DNA from 4 places in the Pantoea sp. X-Soil-YNGN-844 genome. Region 3 is predicted to be linked to each of the others. Evidence: predicted binding sites of a transcription regulator. Region 3 holds the regulator's gene; each other region holds the start of a gene.
What was found. The regulator PurR, encoded in region 3, represses purine synthesis genes. The targets are predictions, from matches to a motif close to CANGCAAACGTTTGCNTG.

Region 1 (5,301 bases), 300 kb from region 3:
GATGAAAAGGTTGAATAAAACAGCAGTGAAATGACCAGTATTACTGAATGAGATATTTCTGGCGGGTTAGTCGTCAACGTTGAATAACGGTAATTAACGATATGGGCGAAATATAAATCAACGTTATGTCAGTAAGATTCAGTTTTCGTCAGGTTATGTCAACAGGGCAGCATCAGACTGATGCCACCCGTTATCAGAGTCAGAAACGCGAGAGGCGGAAGGGGGACAAATCAAAGGAGAACGGTTTTTGCTGTGCGAATTCCGCAGCAAGCTCACCTAACACGCTGGCAAATTTAAAACCATGTCCGCTAAGTCCGGTGATTAACAGGCGGTCAGGTTCACCCGGCAGGGTATCAATAATAAAGTCTTCGTCCGGGCTGAAATCGTAGCTGCAGGCTTCGCCATGCAGACAGACGCCGACGCCAGGTAAAAACTGACGGAGAAAACCAAAAGCCTCACTGCCGTCCGCCGCTACCGCGCCAAAAGGTTTACGATCTTCAGGCTGCTGCATCAGCTGACCGCCATCATGGCGACCTACCTTCAGTGCGTTATTATCCGCCGGAAAGCCATAAAACTGGCTGCCATCTGCCATCTCAACCGTGAAGCCGGGAAACTTATTATTCTCGCTGTAGCGGCCATCTGCCTGATACCAGGCAAATACCTTGCGGGTAGGGGCGACCGGCAGGCCAGGAATTAATTTGCCGACCCAGGTGCCAGCGCTTATCAGCATTTTGCGGCCCCGGTAGATGCCATCCAGGGTGGTGACCTGCTGCAGGTCGCCATCACGACCAATCTCTGAGACCGGGCAGTTAAACAGTTGCGCACAGCCCGCGTGTTCTGCCAGCTGGATCCAGCTCCGAACCGCCTGTTCACATTTCAGAAAGCCGGACTGCGGCTCAAAGACGCCCAGATAACCCTCTGGCACGTTGATTTGCGGCCAGCGCTTACGCACGTCATCGGGCTGCATCACCTCGATATTGAGCTGCCAACGGCTCGCGCTGTCGATAACGTTGCGGATAAAGGGGGAATGATTGGGTGCAAGGTTAAGTACGCCGCTGCGATGCATGATGCGCTCATCGGCGCGCTGTTCCAGCTCATCCCACAGCGTCTGCGCCCGCAGAACCAGCGGGACATAACGTTCGCCTTCACCATAGGCGTGACGAATCAGCCGGCTCTCGCCATGATGCGTTCCCTGATTGTGAGGAGGATGACCGCTGTCGATCATTAATACCGATAAACCCGCCTGGGTAGCATAGTAGCCAGCCGCCGCGCCCACTGAGCCGCTGCCGACGACGATAAGATCATAAATCATGATAACGACACTCTAAGAGTCACATAATCAAAAGCATACCAGAAACAGAAACGAAAAAGGCACCCCTGAGGGCGCCTCTTTGATGCGGCAGAAATTAATGCTTATTGAGGAGTCGTTCTGGTTGCTCGGCTGATTCTATCTTGGCGATGCCTGCTTCGAGGATCGTGATAAACTGCCTTGCCACATCCGTTGTCAGCCAGTAGGTTGGGCCAACATCCGCTTCTTCTTCTTTTTGATCCTGCGACGACAGCGAGTGCAGGCGGATCATCATGGCATCATAGCTATCAACGGTACTGATGTCCCAGCCCACCAGCGGATGGGTCTGGATAACGTCTTTTCTTCTGTCCATTATAACCTCCTTATTACTCGTTAAACGAAGTGCATGATGAGGTTCAATGCGGCTTTTTTATTCCGATAGCGAAACAATTATAACAGTAAACCTGGGTATCACTGTTTAAAAAATGCCGTGAGCCAGCTTCTCACAGAATATTTGCGTTTGAAAGGAGGGCGTTGAAAAATAAAATGCCTGACGGGCAGGCATTTTTATCACTGTTCAATGGGCATGCAAAAAGCGGGTTAAGCCGCGTGAACGAGCTTAAAGTGCCGGGGTTTCCGGCGCGATGCCGCCGCCACGTTTTTGCAGTGTTTCTGCCAGACGGGCAAAGTGCTGCTGAAGCTGCTCATCATGGTTTTGATTTTGGGCTTCCAGCGACAGATTGTGCACCAGCAACTGACTGGCACGATCGTCAAGACAGAAAATCAGACTGGAAAAGGCATTTTCCAGCACCGTTAAACGACGCTGCTGATCACCAATCAGTGCTAACAACTCACCAAAGGTCATCGCCTCTTCCGGTTTATCAGTAGTCATGGTGTCGCACCTCCTGTTATGCGTGACGAGCGCAAGGATAGGGCATTGATCATTAAGAGTCTAGATGCAGAGAGGGGGAAGTGCGAGAGGGGAGAAAAGATAAAAAAACCGGGTGGCGACACCCGGAAAAAAAGCACAGTGGCGGTTAATCAGTAATGAACCAGTCGTCAGCGCTTTCCCACGTCTGCTGCAGGATTTCGCTGATCTGGTCGCGCGTCTCTTTTCCACCGCCCAGCACGCTGAGATTGTTAGCACTGGCGTATCGTACCTTGACGTGATTGGTCGAGTCAGGGAACTGTTCGTCGATGCGGCGCGATAATTCATCGCTTAACGCTTCTATCGCGCCAGCAGGAAGAGGTCGGGTATTGGATACGGTAATTTCAACGCGCATAATAGCCTCCGGTTAAGATGCTGTATATATTTACAGTATTGATGGTCCGGAGGCAAGTAAAATTATGCGATGCGCCAGTTCAGCGTTTCACCGGCCAGGAACGGCACCAGTGAGTGGCTGCCGAGCGCAATTGACTCCGGCACCTGCCACGGCTCACGCACCAGCGTGATCGTCCCCTCATTCAGTGGCAGACCGTAAAAACGCGGGCCATTTTCAGAACAGAACGCTTCAAAATGTTCCAGCGCATTCAGCTCTTCAAAAACGGTGGCGTAGGCGGGCAACGACGTCGGCGCATTAAAAACGCCCGCACAGCCGCAGCTGGCCTCTTTAAGATGACGCAGATGCGGCGCGGTATCGGTGCCAAGGAAGAAGCGTGGATTCCCGCTTGCCACCACTTTACGCAGCGCTTCCTGATGCACGTTGCGCTTAAGGATTGGCAGACAGTAGAGGTGCGGGCGAATACCGCCCACCAGCATGTGGTTGCGGTTAAACATCAGATGCTGCGGGGTAATGGTTGCGCCCAGTGTTTCACCGGCATCGGCAACATATTCAGCGGCGTCCTGCGTCGTAATGTGCTCCATCACCACTTTCAGTGCCGGAAACTGGCTGCGTAGCGGCACCATCACGGTTTCAATAAAGCGGGCTTCGCGGTCAAAGATGTCGATATGGGCATCAGTGACTTCACCATGGATCAGCAGTGGCATACCGAGCGTCTGCATCCGATCCAGCACGCGGGCAATCGACGCGATATTGGTCACGCCATGACTGGAGTTGGTGGTAGCATGCGCCGGATAGAGCTTCGCCGCGGTGAACAGACCGGCGGTGAAACCGCGCTCAAGCTCATCAGGATCCAGCGAGTCGGTCAGGTAGCAGGTCATCAGCGGCGTAAAGGCGTGATTGGCGGGCAGTGCCGCCAGAATGCGATCGCGGTACGCTTCACCGGCCGCCACGCTGGTTACCGGCGGCACCAGGTTTGGCATCACAATGGCACGACCATTCACCGCGCTGGTATAGGGCAGGACCGTTTTAAGCATCTCATCATCACGCAGATGAATATGCCAGTCGTCAGGGCGACGCAGGGTAAGTTGCTGAGGTTGTGCTGTCATCAGTGAAGCTCCGGCAGAAAGGAAACAAAAGGCGTGTTTTGGCCGGGGTCTAAGCATAAGGATTCAGGCAACCGTTTGCACCTGCTTTTTATGCCGCCAGAGAAAATCCGCGCCGGATGGCGCGGAAATCGGGACTACTGCGTAAAGGGAATGACCAGTTCGCCAGGCTTCACTTCCAGTCCTTTGGCAAACTTCTTCGCCAGCGACTCGCCTTTGCTGCGGTCAGCGCTGAGCACATAGGCGGGTTTTTGATCAAAATAGCTTTTCAGCGACTGATTCAGGTAAGGCGTCAGCGTCTTCATGATGGAGGCCATTTTTTCCGGCGCAACCTGCGCATCGACAATCTCCAGATCGCGCAGATAAATGGCGCCCTGCTGCTGATCATAAACCGGCTGAGCACGCATTTTCAGCTGCATGTCGGCCTGCTGCGGGCCAAATAGTGAGGTGACGTTGATTTTTGCGTTACCGGAGAGCGTCACTTTACCCGGTTCTTCGCGACCAATCTGACTGGTCAGGTTGTTCAGCACGATGTGTGCGTTAACCAGCCCGGAAACGCCAATATCTTTCTCGTAGTTGTTGTGCTTCTGCAGCGCCTGGTTTACTTCCTGTTCGCTGATGGTGTATTGCGTCAGTTGATTACAGCCGCTGACCAGCAGCGCCATCAACAGGGCAGTCAGCCCGAAAAAAGCCTTTTTCATCGATCTTTATCCTGAATATCAAAGCCAGTAAACAGGCCATAGCCTGCCTGAATGCGTGCCGGGTGTCATCAGGAAAGGGATGAGAAACGCCGCAGCGTCTCTCATCAGGGCGGGACTAATGCGCTATCGAAGAGAGCAGATTAATCTGGGTCTGTTTCGCCATGTTATCGCGGTAGTCCGCCACCCGGCTCGGCCAGTCGATACCGGCGACCAGCGTCAGAGAGCGGAGTAGCGGGAAGAGATTAAAATCATCTTCCGACAGCTCGCCGTTTACCGCATTGGGCTGAACGATGAGTTTGTCAAGCTTGCGCAGATCCTCACTCACATTCTTAATCAGCCCGGCCGAGTGACTCTTCAGCGTTTCAAAATCACCGAGGCTCGCCTGCTTTTTGCTGCGGAAATAGTCACGCGCCTCAGGCGTCGCGAACTCGGCAAAGGCCGCTTCGGCAATGCGCGGCAGCAGCAGTTTATTGACATAGCTGTTCATGTGGCGCAGCCAGTCGCCAATCGCCGGGTTCAGCGCGCCGGTGATCAGCGGCGCGCCATCCTGCTGATCGACATAATGCACGATCTCCATGCTCTCAGGCATTGCGCTGCCATCCTGCTTTTGCAGAATCGGTGCCATTTTCTGCCCGATCAGTCGTTTTGGCGTCTCTTCATCGTCGTTGAGCATCACCCCCAGCTCAACCGGCTTATTCTTCAGACCGAAAATCATTCGCGCCTTAACGCAGAAAGGACAGTGGTCATAGATATAGAGTTTCATCCTGATCTCCCGGATTTTTACAGGTTTAGTGTTTAACAGAGTGAATCAATTCATCCTGTTTTCGGGCGCTCAAAAAGTATGGAAGAGATTACCCTGCAGGGCAAACCTGCCAGCCAGGATTGGTGGCTGTAGCCGGGCGAACCGACGGGTCATCGCTGTGATA
Region 2 (5,301 bases), 200 kb from region 3:
TGGAGGTAAAGGAGATGCCGAATTTTACCGGCGTCAGCGCCAGGCCGCGTTTCAGCAGCGGACTGCGGGCGTTAAACGCCGTGATTTCCGCGCGGCGCATCTGATAGTCGCTGCTCAGCTCCAGCTGTTCAGTGATCTCATCCAGCAGATTGTCCTCTACCTGCTGGTGGTAATGGGTGATGTTGCGCTCCTGCTTGCCGTAATAATTACGCTTGCGCAGCGCCAGCGGATCCAGCCCACGCTCGCGGGCGACATGATCCATAATCTGTTCAATCGCCACCATGCCCTGCGGCCCGCCAAAACCGCGATAGGCAGTGTTCGAGGCCGTGTTGGTGCGGCAGCGGTAGCCGGTTACCCGCGCATCGCCGAGATAATAGGCGTTATCGGCGTGGAACATGGCACGATCGACAATGGATCCGCTCAGATCCAGCGAATAGCCGCAGTTACCGGCCAGATCGATTTTGATGCCGCACAGACGCCCGTCCTCTTCCACGCCCGCGTCGTAGCGCACAAAGAACGGATGCCGTTTGCCGGTCACGCGCATATCGTCACGGCGTGAAAGTCGCATCTTCGCCGCCCGCCCGGTCTGGCGCGCCACGATAGCGCAGAGGCAGGCAACCCCCGCTGCCTGCGTCTCTTTGCCGCCAAAGCCGCCACCCATCCGGCGCATATCGATGGTTACCTGATTCAGGCTGATGCCCATTACTTCCGCCACCAGCTTCTGCACTTCGGTGGGGTTCTGAGTCGAGGAGAAAACCTGCAACTGCTGATCTTCGCCAGGAACGACCATCGCCGTCTGGGTTTCCAGATAGAAATGCTCCTGACCGCCAATATGAAACGATCCGCTGACCCGATGCGGCGCACGCGCCAGTGCCGCGTCCACGTCACCGCGCTGATGGATGTGCGGTTCCTGCACAAAGCTGCCCTGCGCCAGCGCCTGCTCCACATCCAGCAGCGGTTCCAGCACCTCATACTCAATCACCGCCGCGGCTGCGCCAAGACGTGCAGCGTCCGGCGATTCCGCCGCCACAGCGATCACGATCTGCCCCAGATACTCCACCTTGTCATGGGCCAGCAGCGGATCGCCCGGCTCCAGCGGGCCAACATCATTAATGCCCGGCACATCCTGCCAGGTTAAGACGCTGACAACGCCAGGAATGGCATAACAGGGCTGCACATCTATGCGCAGGATGCGCGCATGCGCATGTTCACTCAGGCGCGGACAGAGGTGCAGCAGACCCGGCAGTTCAGGCTTGTCGTCGATAAAACGCGCTTCGCCGGAGACATGTTTTTCCGCGCTCTCATGACGGTGACTGTGACCCACGCCGCTCTGTAAATCCGCGGCATACTGCGCCTTAATCACCTCTTCGTTGAGTTCAGGACGGTTATGAGACATAGCGGGAGACCTCAAGACAGGTTATTTCGCCGTTATGGCGATGCCAGTAGCGGCGAAGCAGATTGCGTGCCACCTGAAGGCGGTAGTCACTGCTGGCGCGGAAATCAGAAAGCGGCTGGAAATCTTCAGCCAGCGCGGCGGCTGCCCGTGACACGGTCACGGCATTCAGCGGCTGACCGACCAGCGCCTCTTCACAGTGCCGGGCACGTTGCGGTGTGGCTGCCATGCCGCCAAAGGCGATACGGGCGGAACTGACAATGCCCTGTTCCATTTGCAGGTTAAAGGCAGCGAACACGGCAGAGATATCATCATCCAGCCGCTTCGAGATTTTCCATGCCACGAAATCAGGTGACACCGTCACTTTATCGATGCGAATCGCGCGGATAAACTCCCCTTTTTCCAGCTTCGTCTGGCGATAGCCGGTAAAGAACTGGTCAAGCGGCAGGCTGCGCTGCTGCTCTCCGTGCTGCAATAGCAGGCTGGCATTGAGGGCCAGCAGCACCGGCGAGGCGTCGCCTATCGGAGAGGCGTTACCAATGTTGCCGCCGAGTGTCCCCTGTAAACGGATTTGCAGTGAAGCAAAGCGCTGCAGCATCTCACTGACGCCGGGAATGCGGCTGGCAAGAAACTCGCTGACCTGCTGCAGCGAGGCGCCTGCACCCAGCAGGTAGTGATCATCAAATTCGCTGCAGACTTTCAGCGCAGTGACCTGCTCCAGTGCAATCAGCAGCGGTATTTTTTTATGCTGCTGGGTGATCTGCAGGCTGAGATCGGTGCCGCCCGCAATCAGCTTCGCGTCGGGATGCGCCTGATAGATTGCCGCCAGCTGGGACGGGGTTTTGGGCAGAAAGCAGCGATGGCCCTCATCGCCTATTTCCTGCATTTCCGGGGTGGCCAGCGCCTCGAGCCGCTGTACGGTGCTGGCAGCACTGTGATCGAACTGGTCATTGACCGGCTGCGAGCAGAGCTGTTCTGCGGCTGCCATGATTGGCCGGTAGCCGGTGCAGCGGCAGAGGTTGCCGGCCAGTGCGGTTTCCGCCTGATGCCGATCCCAGCCCGCTGCTTTTTTTTGCAGGCTGAACAGCGACATCACAAAGCCTGGCGTACAGAACCCGCATTGCGAACCGTGGCAGTCAACCATTGCCTGCTGCGCCGGGTGCATTGCGCGACCGTGACGCAGATCCTCAACCGTGATCAGCTGCTTGCCCTGTAAGGCGGAGACCAGCGTCAGGCAGCTGTTGACCGTTTCATACTGCATCTCTCCCTCAATAGCTTTGCCCAGCGTGACGCTGCAGGCACCGCAGTCGCCGGAGGCACAGCCCTCTTTGGTGCCAGGCCGATGCTGACGGGTGCGCAGATAGTTAAGCACGGTGAGATTCGGGTCGAGCGCGTCTTCGCTGACCAGCTGATTGTTTAACAGAAACTGGATCATGCGGCTTGCTCCTGTGCATCGCGCTGCCAGACCGGACGACCGCCGACCCAGGTCTGGGCAATGTTGCGGTCGTCGCCCAGCGTCATTAATACGAACAGCTTTTCCCAGATATCTTTGCTGTTGCCGATGCGGAGTTGCTGCAACGCAGAAACCGCCGGATCGAGCACCACAAAGTCCGCCTCTTTGCCAACCCTGAAATTACCGATTTCATGGTCGAGATCCAGCGCACGCGCCCCGCCCAGCGTGGCGTGATAAAAGGCTTCGGCAGCGCTGAGCCGGTAGTGCTGCAGCTGGCCCACCTTGTAGGCTTCGCCCAGTGTCTGCAGCATATTAAAAGTGGTGCCTGCGCCGACATCGGTGCCGATCCCCACTTTCACACCCTGCTGCCAGCTGCGTTTGATGTTAAACAGGCCGCTGCCGAGGAACAGGTTTGAGGTGGGACAGAAGGCAATGGAGGAATTGGTATCGTGCAGACACTGCCACTCCTGCTCTTCCAGATGAAGGCAGTGCGCAAAGACGCTGCGGCGACCGGTAAGCTGGTGATGATGATAAACATCCAGATAACCCTCGCGCTCCGGGAACAGTTCTTTCACCCAGGCAACCTCCTGCGGGTTTTCGCTAAGATGAGTGTGCAGCCAGGTATCCGGGAACGCCTGACGCAGCTGCTGCACTTTTTCCAGCAGCTGCGGGGATGAGGTCGGCGCAAAGCGCGGCGTCAGCGCATAATTCAGCCGTCCACGTTTGTGCCAGCGCTCAATCAGCGCTCGCGTCTGCTGGTAGCTCTGTTCCGGGGTTTCGATGAGATTGTCGGGCGCATTGCGATCCATCATCACTTTGCCGGCAATCAGCCGCATGTTCAGGGCTTCGGCGGCGCTGAACAGCGCGTCGACGGATTGCGGATGCACTGTGCCAAACACCAGCGCGCTGGTGGTACCGTTGGAGAGCAGCTGATGCAGGAAAAAGGCGGACATCTTTGCCGCGTGATCCGGGCAGTGATACTGCGCTTCAACCGGGAAAGTGTAGTGATTCAGCCACTCCAGCAGCTGTTCGCCAAAGGCACCAATCATCTCCGTCTGCGGATAGTGAATATGGGTATCGACAAAGCCCGGCACAATCAGTTTGCCGCGCAGATCGGTCACGGTATGACCTGCCAGCTTCGCCTCGCTGTTCTCCCAGCTATCCAGCCCAATTACGTGTCCGTCACGCAGCAGCAACACCCCATCCTCCAGATAGCGAGCCTTTCCGGTCAAATCGTCGGGATGATCCACCACGCCAGTGAAGTCAAAGAAGCTGGCGCGTATCGCCGTATCGGTTGCTGATAGCATGGTATGTCCTTTCTGAAAGCGCGATTGATTATCTGCAGAGGAATCTCTGTTAAAAACCCTGCAACCTGCGTGCCAGATCTGGAATGAAATAAAAACCTTAAATATCAGTAAATTAATAAAAAAAGAGTGCGTTGCGCAACAAAAGTGGCCTCCGGCAGCGTCGCAACCGTTTGCGGATCCGATGCAAACGGTTGCGATTCGAGATCGCGCCGATAGGTTAACCTGAGTATGGCCTGCCACCCGACAATCTGCCCTTTTACGGTGCAGGCTGCCCTGAAAAGGCGCAGCGGGATACCCGTTAAAATCCGTTTACAGGCCAGTCTGCTTTTCCACGCGCAGAAGCAGAAACGAAATGCTATGGTGAAGCCATCGACTCTGAAAATGGCATAAGGAACAGTGAGATGATTATTTTTGTCACAGGCGCGACCGCCGGTTTTGGTGAAAGCATCACCCGCCGCTTTATTGAGAACGGTCATAAAGTGATCGCCACCGGACGCCGCGCTGAACGTCTGAAAGCGCTGAAGGATGAGCTGGGCGACAGCCTCTATACCGTGCAGCTGGATGTGCGTAACCGTGCCGCTATAGAAGAGGCGGTGGCACAGTTACCGGCAGAATGGCGCAATATTGACGTGCTGGTTAACAACGCCGGTCTGGCGCTGGGCATTGAGCCTGCACACAAGGCTAACGTCGAAGACTGGGAAAATATGATCGACACCAACACCAAGGGGCTGGTCTATATGACCCGCGCCCTGCTGCCTCAGATGGTGGAACGGGATGTGGGTCATATTATCAACATCGGTTCCATTGCCGGCAGCTGGCCGTATGCCGGTGGCAACGTTTATGGGGCGACCAAAGCCTTTGTGCGTCAGTTCAGCCTGAACCTGCGTACCGATTTACACGGCACCGCGCTGCGTGTGACCGACATTGAGCCGGGTCTGGTTGGTGGCACTGAGTTCTCCAACGTGCGCTTCAAAGGCGATGATGACAAAGCAGGTCAGGTCTATGAGGGCGCTACCGCCCTGACGCCGGAAGATGTGACTGAAGCGGTCTGGTGGGTCGCCACACTGCCTAAGCATGTCAATATCAATAGCCTGGAAATGATGCCGGTCAGCCAGACGCTGGCGGGCCTGAAAGTGCATAAGCCGTAA
Region 3 (5,301 bases):
CCTATAAAGACCTGGTGAAGTTTAAGATCCCGCGTACCGCTAATGAAATGTATCACCTGCGAGACGCCGCGCCGATCAAGCGTGAGTCGCTGGAGAAAGGCGATCTGGTCTTCTTCCGTATTAATGGCCGCGGCACGGCAGACCACGTCGGCGTTTACCTGGGCGATGGCAAGTTTATTCAGTCGCCGCGTACCGGCAAAGATATTCAGATCAGTGCATTAGGGGAAGATTACTGGCAGCGCCACTATATTGGTGCCCGTCGGGTGATGACGCCGAAAACCATTCGCTGAGCAGCAGTATAGTCCGAAAGAAGCCGGGATAATCCCGGCTTTTTTATTAGTGCAGAATGGCAGTAAAACTAAAGGCCACAATCATCAGCAGACAGCCGATAGTGGTCATCAAAGCCAGTTTCAAATCGGTACTCATTGCTTGCTCCTTAGTCACACACTTTGCAGGGATATGGCATTTTCCCACAGGGTCCGGTAAAAATCTCGTTTTATCCGTTCAGCCTTGTTAGAATCCCGCCTTTGTTGCGCAACGCGCGCATCCCTGATTCCGTTTGCGCATCTTTTCAGGCGTTTTTTCTCCGCCAGTCGCCTGTTTACCGGCCAGAAAAGCCGCATTTTTGCGGAAAAAACCCTGAGCAGACGCAAACGTTTAACATTACGCTTATCATAGAGTTAGGTAAGCACTGGAGTCCGATTTTCATGGCAACAATTAAAGATGTGGCGAAACGCGCTGGCGTCTCAACGACCACCGTTTCGCACGTCATCAATAAAACACGCTTTGTCGCTGAAGAGACACGCGAGGCGGTCTGGCAGGCAATTAAGGAACTGCACTACTCGCCAAGTGCGGTGGCGCGCAGCCTGAAAGTAAACCACACCAAAACGTTGGGCCTGCTTGCCACCTCCAGCGAAGCGCCCTATTTCGCTGAAATTATTGAAGCGGTTGAAAACCACTGTTTTGATAAAGGCTATACGCTGATTCTGGGTAATGCGCATAACGACCTGCAAAAACAGCGCGCCTACCTCAGCATGATGGCGCAGAAGCGCGTCGATGGCCTGCTGGTGATGTGCTCTGAGTATCCGGACGATCTGCTGCAGATGCTGGAAGAGAACCGCAATATCCCGATGGTGGTGATGGACTGGGGTGAATCGCGCGCCGACTTTACCGATACGGTTCTCGATAACGCCTTCCAGGGCGGCTATCTGGCGGGACGTTATCTGATTGAACGCGGACACCGTGATATTGGTGCTATCCCCGGTCAGATGGAGCGTAACACCGGCGGCGGACGCCATGCCGGTTTCCTGAAGGCACTGGAAGAAGCGGGTATTCAGCCGCGTGCCGAGTGGATTGTACAGGGTGACTTTGAGCCGGAATCGGGCTATCAGGCGATGCAGCAGATCCTGTCGCAGAAGCAGCGTCCGACGGCGGTGTTCTGTGGCGGTGACATCATGGCGATGGGCGCGATTTGCGCCGCCGACGAGATGGGTTTGCGCGTCCCACAGGATATTTCGGTGATCGGCTATGACAATGTGCGCAACGCCCGTTATTTCGCACCGGCCCTGACCACAGTGCATCAGCCTAAAGCCCAGTTGGGTGAGAAAGCGCTGGAAATGCTTCTGGACCGCATTACCAGTAAGCGCGAAGTGTCACAAACGATTGAGGTCCATCCCACGCTGATTGAGCGCCGTTCCGTGGCCGATGGCCCGTTCCGCGACTATCGCCGTTAATGCTCGCTTAACCACTCCTGATTAAGAGTTTGCGCATCACCCAGATAGCTGAGCAACCAGCCTGTCGCCGGTGATGCGCGATCCTCAGCCCAGCTGACGCAACAGGGGCTATCCGGAAATGCCACCGGCAGCGTCAGTTCGACCAGCTCGCCGCTGTCGAGCAGTGGTCTGGCCAGATGACCCGGCACCATCGCCACACATAAGCCTGCCTGCACGCATTCCAGTCCGGTTTGCCACTCCGGCACCACCAGCCTGCGCTGGTTATCCAGCGTCCATGTCATACGACGCGGCAGTGCGCGTGATGTATCTTCCAGCACCAGTGACGGCCAGCTACGCAGCGTATCATCATCGATCTGGCTCGCCTGCGTCAGAGGATGCTCGGGCGCGACCACGCAACGCCAGTTGAGCATACCCATATCGCGAAATGCAAACCGTCCGCCTACCGGAATCGCCTGAGTGGCCCCAATCGCAACTTCCACCCGACCGTCGGCCAGCGCATCCCAGACGCCGTTAAAAACTTCATAGCTGATGATCAGTTCCATATCGGGAAAGTGGCGATAGAAGTCTTTAACCAGCTGCCGGGTGCGCTGAGGTTTTGCGATACGGTCAACGGCAATGCTGAGCTGCCCCCGCCAGCCGTTGGCCAGTTGCTGACACTGCCGCCGGGTGGCAAGCATTTTTTTGATGACGCTGCGCCCTTCCCGGACAAAATGTTCGCCTGCTGGCGTCAGCACTACTTCGCGATGCTGGCGTTCGAACAGTGGCACTGCCAGCCAGTTCTCCAGCTGACGCACCGTGTAGCTGATAGCAGAGGGCACCCGATGTAACTCCTGCGCGGCGGCGCTGAAACTGCCCCCGCGGGCAACCGCGTCAACGACCTCTAATGCATATTCTGACCACATAATCTGCCTTCAAAAATTTTAACAGCAACCGGCAAATATTACCGTTTCACAGCGGCAAACGCACCTTTTACACTCTGCCGCGTTTATCCTGCAAAAATGAGAATGAGATGCTGTCGAATAAAGGATTTATGCCCTATCTTGCCCTGCTGAGCATGCTCGGCTTTTTAGCCACTGACATGTATCTGCCCGCCTTTGGTGCGATGCAGCAAACGTTTAATACCTCGCCGGGCCTGATCAGCGCCAGTATGAGTCTCTTCCTGGCGGGCTTCGCCTGTGGTCAGCTCTTCTGGGGACCGCTTTCCGATCGCATTGGCCGCAAACCGGTGCTGCTGGCCGGACTGGCCATGTTTGGCGTCGGCTGTGCGGGCATGCTGTGGGTGAATGATATCACTCTGATGCTGGCGCTGCGCTTTGTGCAGGCGATTGGCGTCTGTGCTGCGGCCGTGAGCTGGCAGGCGCTGGTGGTGGATCGCTATCCTGCCGCGCGCGCCAACAAAGTCTTTGCCACGATTATGCCGCTGGTTGCGCTCTCGCCGGCGCTGGCACCGTTGCTGGGTGCCTGGCTCATCGGCCATTTCCACTGGCGTTCGATTTTCCTGGTGCTGACCCTGATTGCGGTGGCGTTGATTCTGACCACGCTGCGTCTGCCCACCGTGCGCAAGGCTGCGGGAGAAAAAGGTGCGCAGCCGGGCTTTTTCACGCTGCTTAAATCACGAGTCTACAGCGGCAACGTGCTGATCTACTCCGCCTGCTCCGCCAGCTTCTTTGCCTGGCTGACCGGATCGCCCTTTATTCTGGCGGATCTGGGTCTGTCGCCCGCTGATATCGGTCTGAGTTATGTGCCCCAGACGCTCGCCTTTTTAATTGGCGGCTTCGGCTGTCGCACCCTGCTCAACCGCTTTAACGGCGCACAGTTGCTGCCCTGGCTGCTGGCCGTCTACAGCCTGAGCATTCTGGCGCTGTTTGCTGTTGCGCTTGCTGGCAGCAGCACGCTGGTGAGCCTGATGGTGCCGTTCTGTGGGATGGCGCTGGCTAACGGCGCGATTTATCCAATAGTGGTTTCCAGTGCACTGACGCCCTTCCCGCATGCCACCGGTAAAGCGGCCGCATTGCAGAACACCTTACAGCTAGGACTCTGCTTCGCTGCAAGCCTGGCAGTCTCTGCCGGATTAACGCATGCACTGTTTACCACTACGCTGATGATGACGGTGACGATTCTGCTGGCGCTGGTGGGTTACGCCACACAGCGTACCGCAAGCGCACAAACTGTTGTTGCCTCCGCGCAACCTGCCTGCCAGGATAATCACTGACACACTGACTTTTTCGTTAGCCTCCTAACAATAAGTCATTGAATATTGACCCGCGTGAGAATATACTCATCCGGGTCAACAAATCTGTAATAAATCAACAATATAATAACGTAATAATCTGATTGGCACCCTGTTGCCGGGACGGTATTCGCGCGCGTTATTCTTACCCTGACCGACCTGCTGCAGGCTATTCCAGTCCTCTGTATCACACAGTCAACCGGTGTGCGGAGTCATCCGTGCCGTTTCTCAATGCCTGACGAAATTGACTACTCTTTGTTCAGGTTCAGATTGGACAGGTGGTGGAAAAGCTATGAGTTCATCTTATGCAGAAGCAGTGAGCCCTGAGGAAAACCATTGGTATCGCATCGTCCACGAAATGCTGGAAAAAGCGGATATTGAAATTAATGGTTCACGCCCCTGGGATATTCATATTAATCATCCCGGCTTTTTTAAGCGTGTTCTGCAGGAGGGATCGCTTGGGCTCGGTGAGAGCTATATGGATGGATGGTGGGAGTGCGATCGGCTGGATATTTTCTTCCATCAGGTGCTGAAACATAAACTCGATCAGCAACTCCCGCATCACTTTAAAGATACGCTGCGCATTGCCGCTGCCCGCTTAACCAATCTGCAGTCAAAAAAGCGGGCCTGGATTGTCGGTAAAGAGCATTACGACCTGGGTAACGATCTCTTTTCACTGATGCTCGACCCCTATATGCAATATTCCTGTGGCTACTGGAAAGAGGCCACAACCCTGGCGACGGCGCAGGAAGCCAAGCTGGATATGATTTGCCGTAAATTAGCGCTGGAGCCCGGAATGTCTCTGCTGGATATCGGCTGTGGCTGGGGCGGACTCGCGGAATTTGCCGCACGTCATTATGGCGTCAACGTGCATGGCGTGACGATTTCCGCCGAACAACAGAAACTGGCGCAGCAGCGCTGTAGCGGATTAGACGTCACGATTCTGTTGCAGGATTATCGCGATCTGAATGAGCAGTTTGATCGCATCGTTTCAGTAGGCATGTTCGAGCATGTCGGGCCGAAGAATTACGCCACCTATTTTGATGTGGTCGATCGTAATTTAAAGCCTGACGGAATTTTTCTGCTTCACACCATTGGCGCGATTAAAACCGATATGAGCGTCGATCCCTGGATCGACAAATATATCTTCCCCAACGGCTGCCTGCCTTCAGTGCGTCACGTGGCGGATGCCAGCGAGCCGCATTTTATTCTGGAAGACTGGCATAACTTTGGGGCCGATTACGACAAAACGCTGATGGCCTGGCATGAGCGCTTTATGCAGGCCTGGCCGGAGCTGGCCGATAACTATGGCGAACGCTTTAAGCGGATGTTCTCCTA
Region 4 (5,301 bases), 1.5 Mb from region 3:
GTTTCTTTTCGGCTGCAGCTCGACTCCGGATATTCCTCCCTTTTCTGCCAGTGGCTATCTTGCCGATCGTGGTGTTGTGCGTATCTGGCGCAAAAATAGCGACCATCAGTCGGTTCATATTCGCACCCTCTATACGCCGTTCAGTGGCGGGGAAGGTGAAGTGACTGACTATGTCTGGCTGGAAGAGTCATTGGTCAGCATTCAGCGTCAGGTAAAGGGCAAGCAACCTGACGATGTGACCCTGCGTTTTGACCAGGCAGGTGGTCTCAACTTCATGCAGCGCCAGCTTGCAGGCCGACGTGAAGCGGTCAGCCCGGATGCAGTTGAACTCTATAAGTTTGATGCTCAGCGCATGCGTAACCTCAGCGATGCGCTGTTAAGCGGTCAGGTGTTTCTGAAACAGGGACACTGGCTGGGAAATAATGTGCTGGAGAGTTGTGAAGGCCAGCAGGTCAGACCCGCTTTTGATGCTGACGATCTGCAGATGCTGATACAGCAGCAGCGTAGCGCATCGGCACCGCTGATGGTGTCATGGCTTGAAGCGCCTGAAGGGATACAGTTGTTGCGGGTCAGCCAGCAGGATGACTGCTCACAGCAGCCGACAGAAGACGATATGTGAATTGAAGAGGGGGCACCATGTGCCCCCTTTGCTTATTTGCGATTAATAGCGCGATAGCCGATATCGCGGCGACAGAATCTGCCCTGCCAGGAGATCGGCTTTGTCAGCTCGTAAGCCCGCTTTTGTGCCGCAGCCACATCGTCACCCAGTGCGGTGACGCACAGCACGCGGCCACCGTTCGTCAACACCCGATCCTCTTCCAGACGTGTTCCGGCGTGGAAAACCTTGCCGTCAGCCACTTCTTCCAGTGGCAGGCCATGAATCTGATCGCCCTGAGCGTAATCACCCGGATAACCGCCGGCCGCCAGTACCACACCCAGCGCAGGGCGGGGATCCCATTGTGACGTTTTCTGATCCAGCTTGCCGTCGCAGGCAGCCAGGCAAAGATCGACCAGATCCGACTGCAGGCGCAGCATGATCGGCTGCGTTTCCGGGTCGCCGAAGCGGCAGTTAAATTCGATCACTTTCGGCTGCCCGGTGTGATCGATCATCAGGCCGGCATAGAGAAAACCGGTGTAGACGTTGCCTTCAGCCGCCATGCCACGCACGGTCGGCCAGATAACCTGATCCATCACGCGCTGGTGGATCTCATCGGTGACCACCGGTGCCGGTGAGTAAGCGCCCATGCCACCGGTGTTCGGACCGGTATCGCCATCGCCGACACGTTTATGATCCTGGCTGGTGGCCATAGGCAGCACATTCTCGCCGTCCACCATCACGATGAAGCTGGCTTCTTCGCCATCCAGAAACTCTTCAATCACAATACGGTGTCCGGCATCGCCAAAGGCGTTACCGGCCAGCATATCCTGAACCGCATCTTCAGCTTCCTGCAGCGTCATCGCGACAATGACGCCTTTACCTGCGGCCAGGCCGTCGGCTTTGATAACGATGGGCGCGCCTTTCTCACGCAGATACGCAAGAGCAGGCTCAACATCGGTAAAGTTCTGATACGCTGCGCTGGGGATCTGGTGACGCGCCAGGAAATCTTTGGTAAAGGCTTTAGAGCCTTCCAGCTGTGCCGCGGCCTGCGTCGGACCAAAGATAGCCAGCCCCGCTTCACGGAAGGCATCTACGACGCCAATCACCAGCGGCGCTTCCGGTCCGACAATCGTCAGATCGATCTTTTCACGCTGAGCAAACTCAAGCAGAGCAGGGATGTCGGTGGCTCCGATTGCGACATTCTGCAGCGCAGGCTCTAATGCCGTGCCCGCATTACCCGGCGCGACAAATACGGTTTCCGCCAGTGGCGACTGGGCCGCTTTCCAGGCCAGAGCATGTTCACGTCCGCCGTTGCCGATTACTAAAATTTTCATCTGTTACTCTCCGAATCGATTAATGGCGGAAGTGACGCATGTCGGTGAAGATCATCGCAATGTTATGCTCATCCGCTGCCGCAATCACTTCTTCATCGCGGATGGAGCCGCCTGGCTGGATAACGCAGCTCACGCCTGCCGCGGCGGCAGCATCAATACCATCGCGGAACGGGAAGAAGGCATCTGACGCCATGGCTGAGCCTTTCACTTCCAGACCTTCATCGGCTGCTTTAATACCTGCAATTTTTGCGGAGTAAACGCGGCTCATCTGACCCGCACCAATGCCGATAGTCATGTTGTCGCGTGCATACACAATGGCATTGGACTTAACGAACTTCGCGACTTTCCAGCAGAACAGTGCATCGCGCAGTTCCTGCCCGGTTGGCTGGCGCTTGCTGACGACACGCAGCTGGCTGGCTTCCACCATGCCAAGATCGCGATCCTGGACCAGCAGGCCGCCGTTGACGCGTTTGAAATCCAGCGCGGCGGTACGGTTTTGCCATTGGCCGCAGATCAGGACACGGACATTCTGCTTCGCAGCGGTAATTTTCAGCGCGGCTTCGGAAACGGCGGGCGCGATGATCACCTCAACAAACTGGCGGCTGATAATGGCCTGCGCCGTTGCTTCATCCAGCTCGCGGTTAAAGGCAATGATGCCGCCAAACGCGGAAGTGGGGTCGGTCTGGTAAGCACGCTCGTAGGCTGCCAGCAGATCGTCACCGGTTGCGACACCACAAGGGTTGGCATGCTTAACGATGACGCACGCGGGTTCACTGAACTCTTTCACACACTCCAGTGCCGCATCTGTGTCAGCAATATTGTTATAGGAGAGCGCTTTGCCCTGAACCTGCTGCGCGGTCGCTACTGAGGCTTCAGTGATATTCTCTTCTATATAGAAGGCAGCATCCTGATGGCTGTTCTCGCCGTAACGCATATCCTGCTTCTTGATGAAGTTCAGATTCAGCGTCCGTGGGAAACGGCCGGCGGGCTGATTGCGTTCGCCGTGATAGGCAGGCACCAGGGTACCGAAGTAGTTAGCGATCATGCTGTCATACGCGGCGGTGTGTTCGAAGGCCTTGATGGCCAGATCGAAACGGGTCTCGAGTGTCAGCGCGTTCTCGTGAGCGTCCATTTCAGCAATGATGGCGTTGTAGTCGCTGCTGCTGACCACAATGGCGACATCTTTATGGTTCTTGGCAGCAGAGCGCACCATGGTCGGGCCACCGATATCGATGTTTTCCACCGCATCTTCCAGTGAACATCCTTCACGGGCGACCGTCTGTGCAAAGGGATAGAGGTTAACGACCACCATGTCGATTGGGCTGATGTCGTGCTGCGCCATGATGGCATCATCCTGGCCGCGACGACCTAAAATGCCGCCATGCACTTTCGGATGCAGGGTTTTGACGCGTCCATCCATCATTTCCGGGAAACCGGTGTAGTCAGAGACTTCGGTGACAGCCAGGCCCGCATCCGCCAGCAGGCGAGCGGTTCCACCTGTGGAGAGCAGTTCGACACCGCGCTGGGAGAGCGCCTGAGCAAATTCGAGGATACCGGCTTTGTCAGAGACACTGAGCAATGCGCGGCGTACAGGACGAGGTTGTTGCATGGTGGTTTATCCCTTGGCTTTGTTTCGCGTATATAAGAGCGTTACATCAGGTTTTATCGCGGTTTTCTCTTCTATATAAGAAGAAAAGATCAAAAACCTCAGGTAACGCCCCGATAAGGGGGTCCGGAATATTGCCCGGCATTGTAGCGAAAACGTTTGCGTGATGCTCGCCTAAATTCGATTAGCCCGCTCTGTGTGGATAACATTGTGCGTAACTGCGTATAACAGCGGCTTTTGCTGTGGAATGCAGCGAACGCGCTTTTTTATGCATTTTATGGGTTGCGCCTCTGCGCGAACTCCCTATAATGCGCCTCCATCGACACGGAACACCGGCAACGGGAAACGGGTTGAGAGGCACAGGAGACTGCGCCGCCGGAGAAAAACTTCTGAGAAAGAAGTTGACTCTGCAGGAGGAAAGCGTAATATACGCCACCTCGCGACAGGACGCTAACGCACTGTTCGCACTGCTCTTTAACAATTTATCAGACAATCTGTGTGGGCACTCGCAGGATTGATATCAGCGTCTCCGGACGCAGCAAAATATCAAAGCCTCACGAGTGAACACATAATGAAATTCATTATGACGTTTTACAGATGAGCACCGCTTAACTTGTTTAAGCAAATCAAACTTAAATTGAAGAGTTTGATCATGGCTCAGATTGAACGCTGGCGGCAGGCCTAACACATGCAAGTCGGACGGTAGCACAGAGAGCTTGCTCTTGGGTGACGAGTGGCGGACGGGTGAGTAATGTCTGGGGATCTGCCCGATAGAGGGGGATAACCACTGGAAACGGTGGCTAATACCGCATAACGTCGCAAGACCAAAGAGGGGGACCTTCAGGCCTCTCACTATCGGATGAACCCAGATGGGATTAGCTAGTAGGCGGGGTAATGGCCCACCTAGGCGACGATCCCTAGCTGGTCTGAGAGGATGACCAGCCACACTGGAACTGAGACACGGTCCAGACTCCTACGGGAGGCAGCAGTGGGGAATATTGCACAATGGGCGCAAGCCTGATGCAGCCATGCCGCGTGTATGAAGAAGGCCTTCGGGTTGTAAAGTACTTTCAGCGGGGAGGAAGGCGGTGCGGTTAATAACCGCATCGATTGACGTTACCCGCAGAAGAAGCACCGGCTAACTCCGTGCCAGCAGCCGCGGTAATACGGAGGGTGCAAGCGTTAATCGGAATTACTGGGCGTAAAGCGCACGCAGGCGGTCTGTTAAGTCAGATGTGAAATCCCCGGGCTTAACCTGGGAACTGCATTTGAAACTGGCAGGCTTGAGTCTTGTAGAGGGGGGTAGAATTCCAGGTGTAGCGGTGAAATGCGTAGAGATCTGGAGGAATACCGGTGGCGAAGGCGGCCCCCTGGACAAAGACTGACGCTCAGGTGCGAAAGCGTGGGGAGCAAACAGGATTAGATACCCTGGTAGTCCACGCCGTAAACGATGTCGACTTGGAGGTTGTGCCCTTGAGGCGTGGCTTCCGGAGCTAACGCGTTAAGTCGACCGCCTGGGGAGTACGGCCGCAAGGTTAAAACTCAAATGAATTGACGGGGGCCCGCACAAGCGGTGGAGCATGTGGTTTAATTCGATGCAACGCGAAGAACCTTACCTACTCTTGACATCCACGGAATTCGGCAGAGATGCCTTAGTGCCTTCGGGAACCGTGAGACAGGTGCTGCATGGCTGTCGTCAGCTCGTGTTGTGAAATGTTGGGTTAAGTCCCGCAACGAGCGCAACCCTTATCCTTTGTTGCCAG

Region 1: the regulator PurR is predicted to act here: its motif matches at 3,742-3,759, upstream of pyrC (dihydroorotase).
Region 2: the regulator PurR is predicted to act here: its motif matches at 4,334-4,351, upstream of guaD (guanine deaminase).
Region 4: the regulator PurR is predicted to act here: its motif matches at 3,687-3,704, upstream of purH (bifunctional phosphoribosylaminoimidazolecarboxamide formyltransferase/IMP cyclohydrolase).

The regions. Positions count from the first base shown of each region.
Region 1 is NZ_AP036007.1:1,523,541-1,528,841, forward strand. Features, by position in the region: gene solA (N-methyl-L-tryptophan oxidase) at 200-1,312, opposite strand; gene bssS (biofilm formation regulator BssS) at 1,407-1,661, opposite strand; gene AC6I8C_RS07075 (hypothetical protein) at 1,908-2,180, opposite strand; gene dinI (DNA damage-inducible protein I) at 2,326-2,571, opposite strand; gene pyrC (dihydroorotase) at 2,634-3,677, opposite strand; gene AC6I8C_RS07090 (lipoprotein) at 3,812-4,375, opposite strand; gene grxB (glutaredoxin 2) at 4,491-5,138, opposite strand.
Region 2 is NZ_AP036007.1:2,022,968-2,028,268, forward strand. Features, by position in the region: gene xdhB (xanthine dehydrogenase molybdopterin binding subunit) at 1-1,396, opposite strand, end outside; gene xdhA (xanthine dehydrogenase small subunit) at 1,386-2,828, opposite strand; gene guaD (guanine deaminase) at 2,825-4,153, opposite strand; gene ydfG (bifunctional NADP-dependent 3-hydroxy acid dehydrogenase/3-hydroxypropionate dehydrogenase YdfG) at 4,555-5,301, shown strand.
Region 3 is NZ_AP036007.1:1,820,948-1,826,248, reverse strand. Features, by position in the region: gene AC6I8C_RS08480 (C40 family peptidase) at 1-290, shown strand, start outside; gene cydH (cytochrome bd-I oxidase subunit CydH) at 337-426, opposite strand; gene purR (HTH-type transcriptional repressor PurR) at 708-1,733, shown strand; gene punR (DNA-binding transcriptional activator PunR) at 1,730-2,635, opposite strand; gene punC (purine nucleoside transporter PunC) at 2,743-3,945, shown strand; gene cfa (cyclopropane fatty acyl phospholipid synthase) at 4,256-5,301, shown strand, end outside.
Region 4 is NZ_AP036007.1:277,083-282,383, forward strand. Features, by position in the region: gene AC6I8C_RS01200 (DUF1481 domain-containing protein) at 1-619, shown strand, start outside; gene purD (phosphoribosylamine--glycine ligase) at 652-1,932, opposite strand; gene purH (bifunctional phosphoribosylaminoimidazolecarboxamide formyltransferase/IMP cyclohydrolase) at 1,952-3,541, opposite strand; rRNA gene AC6I8C_RS01215 (16S ribosomal RNA) at 4,173-5,301, shown strand, end outside.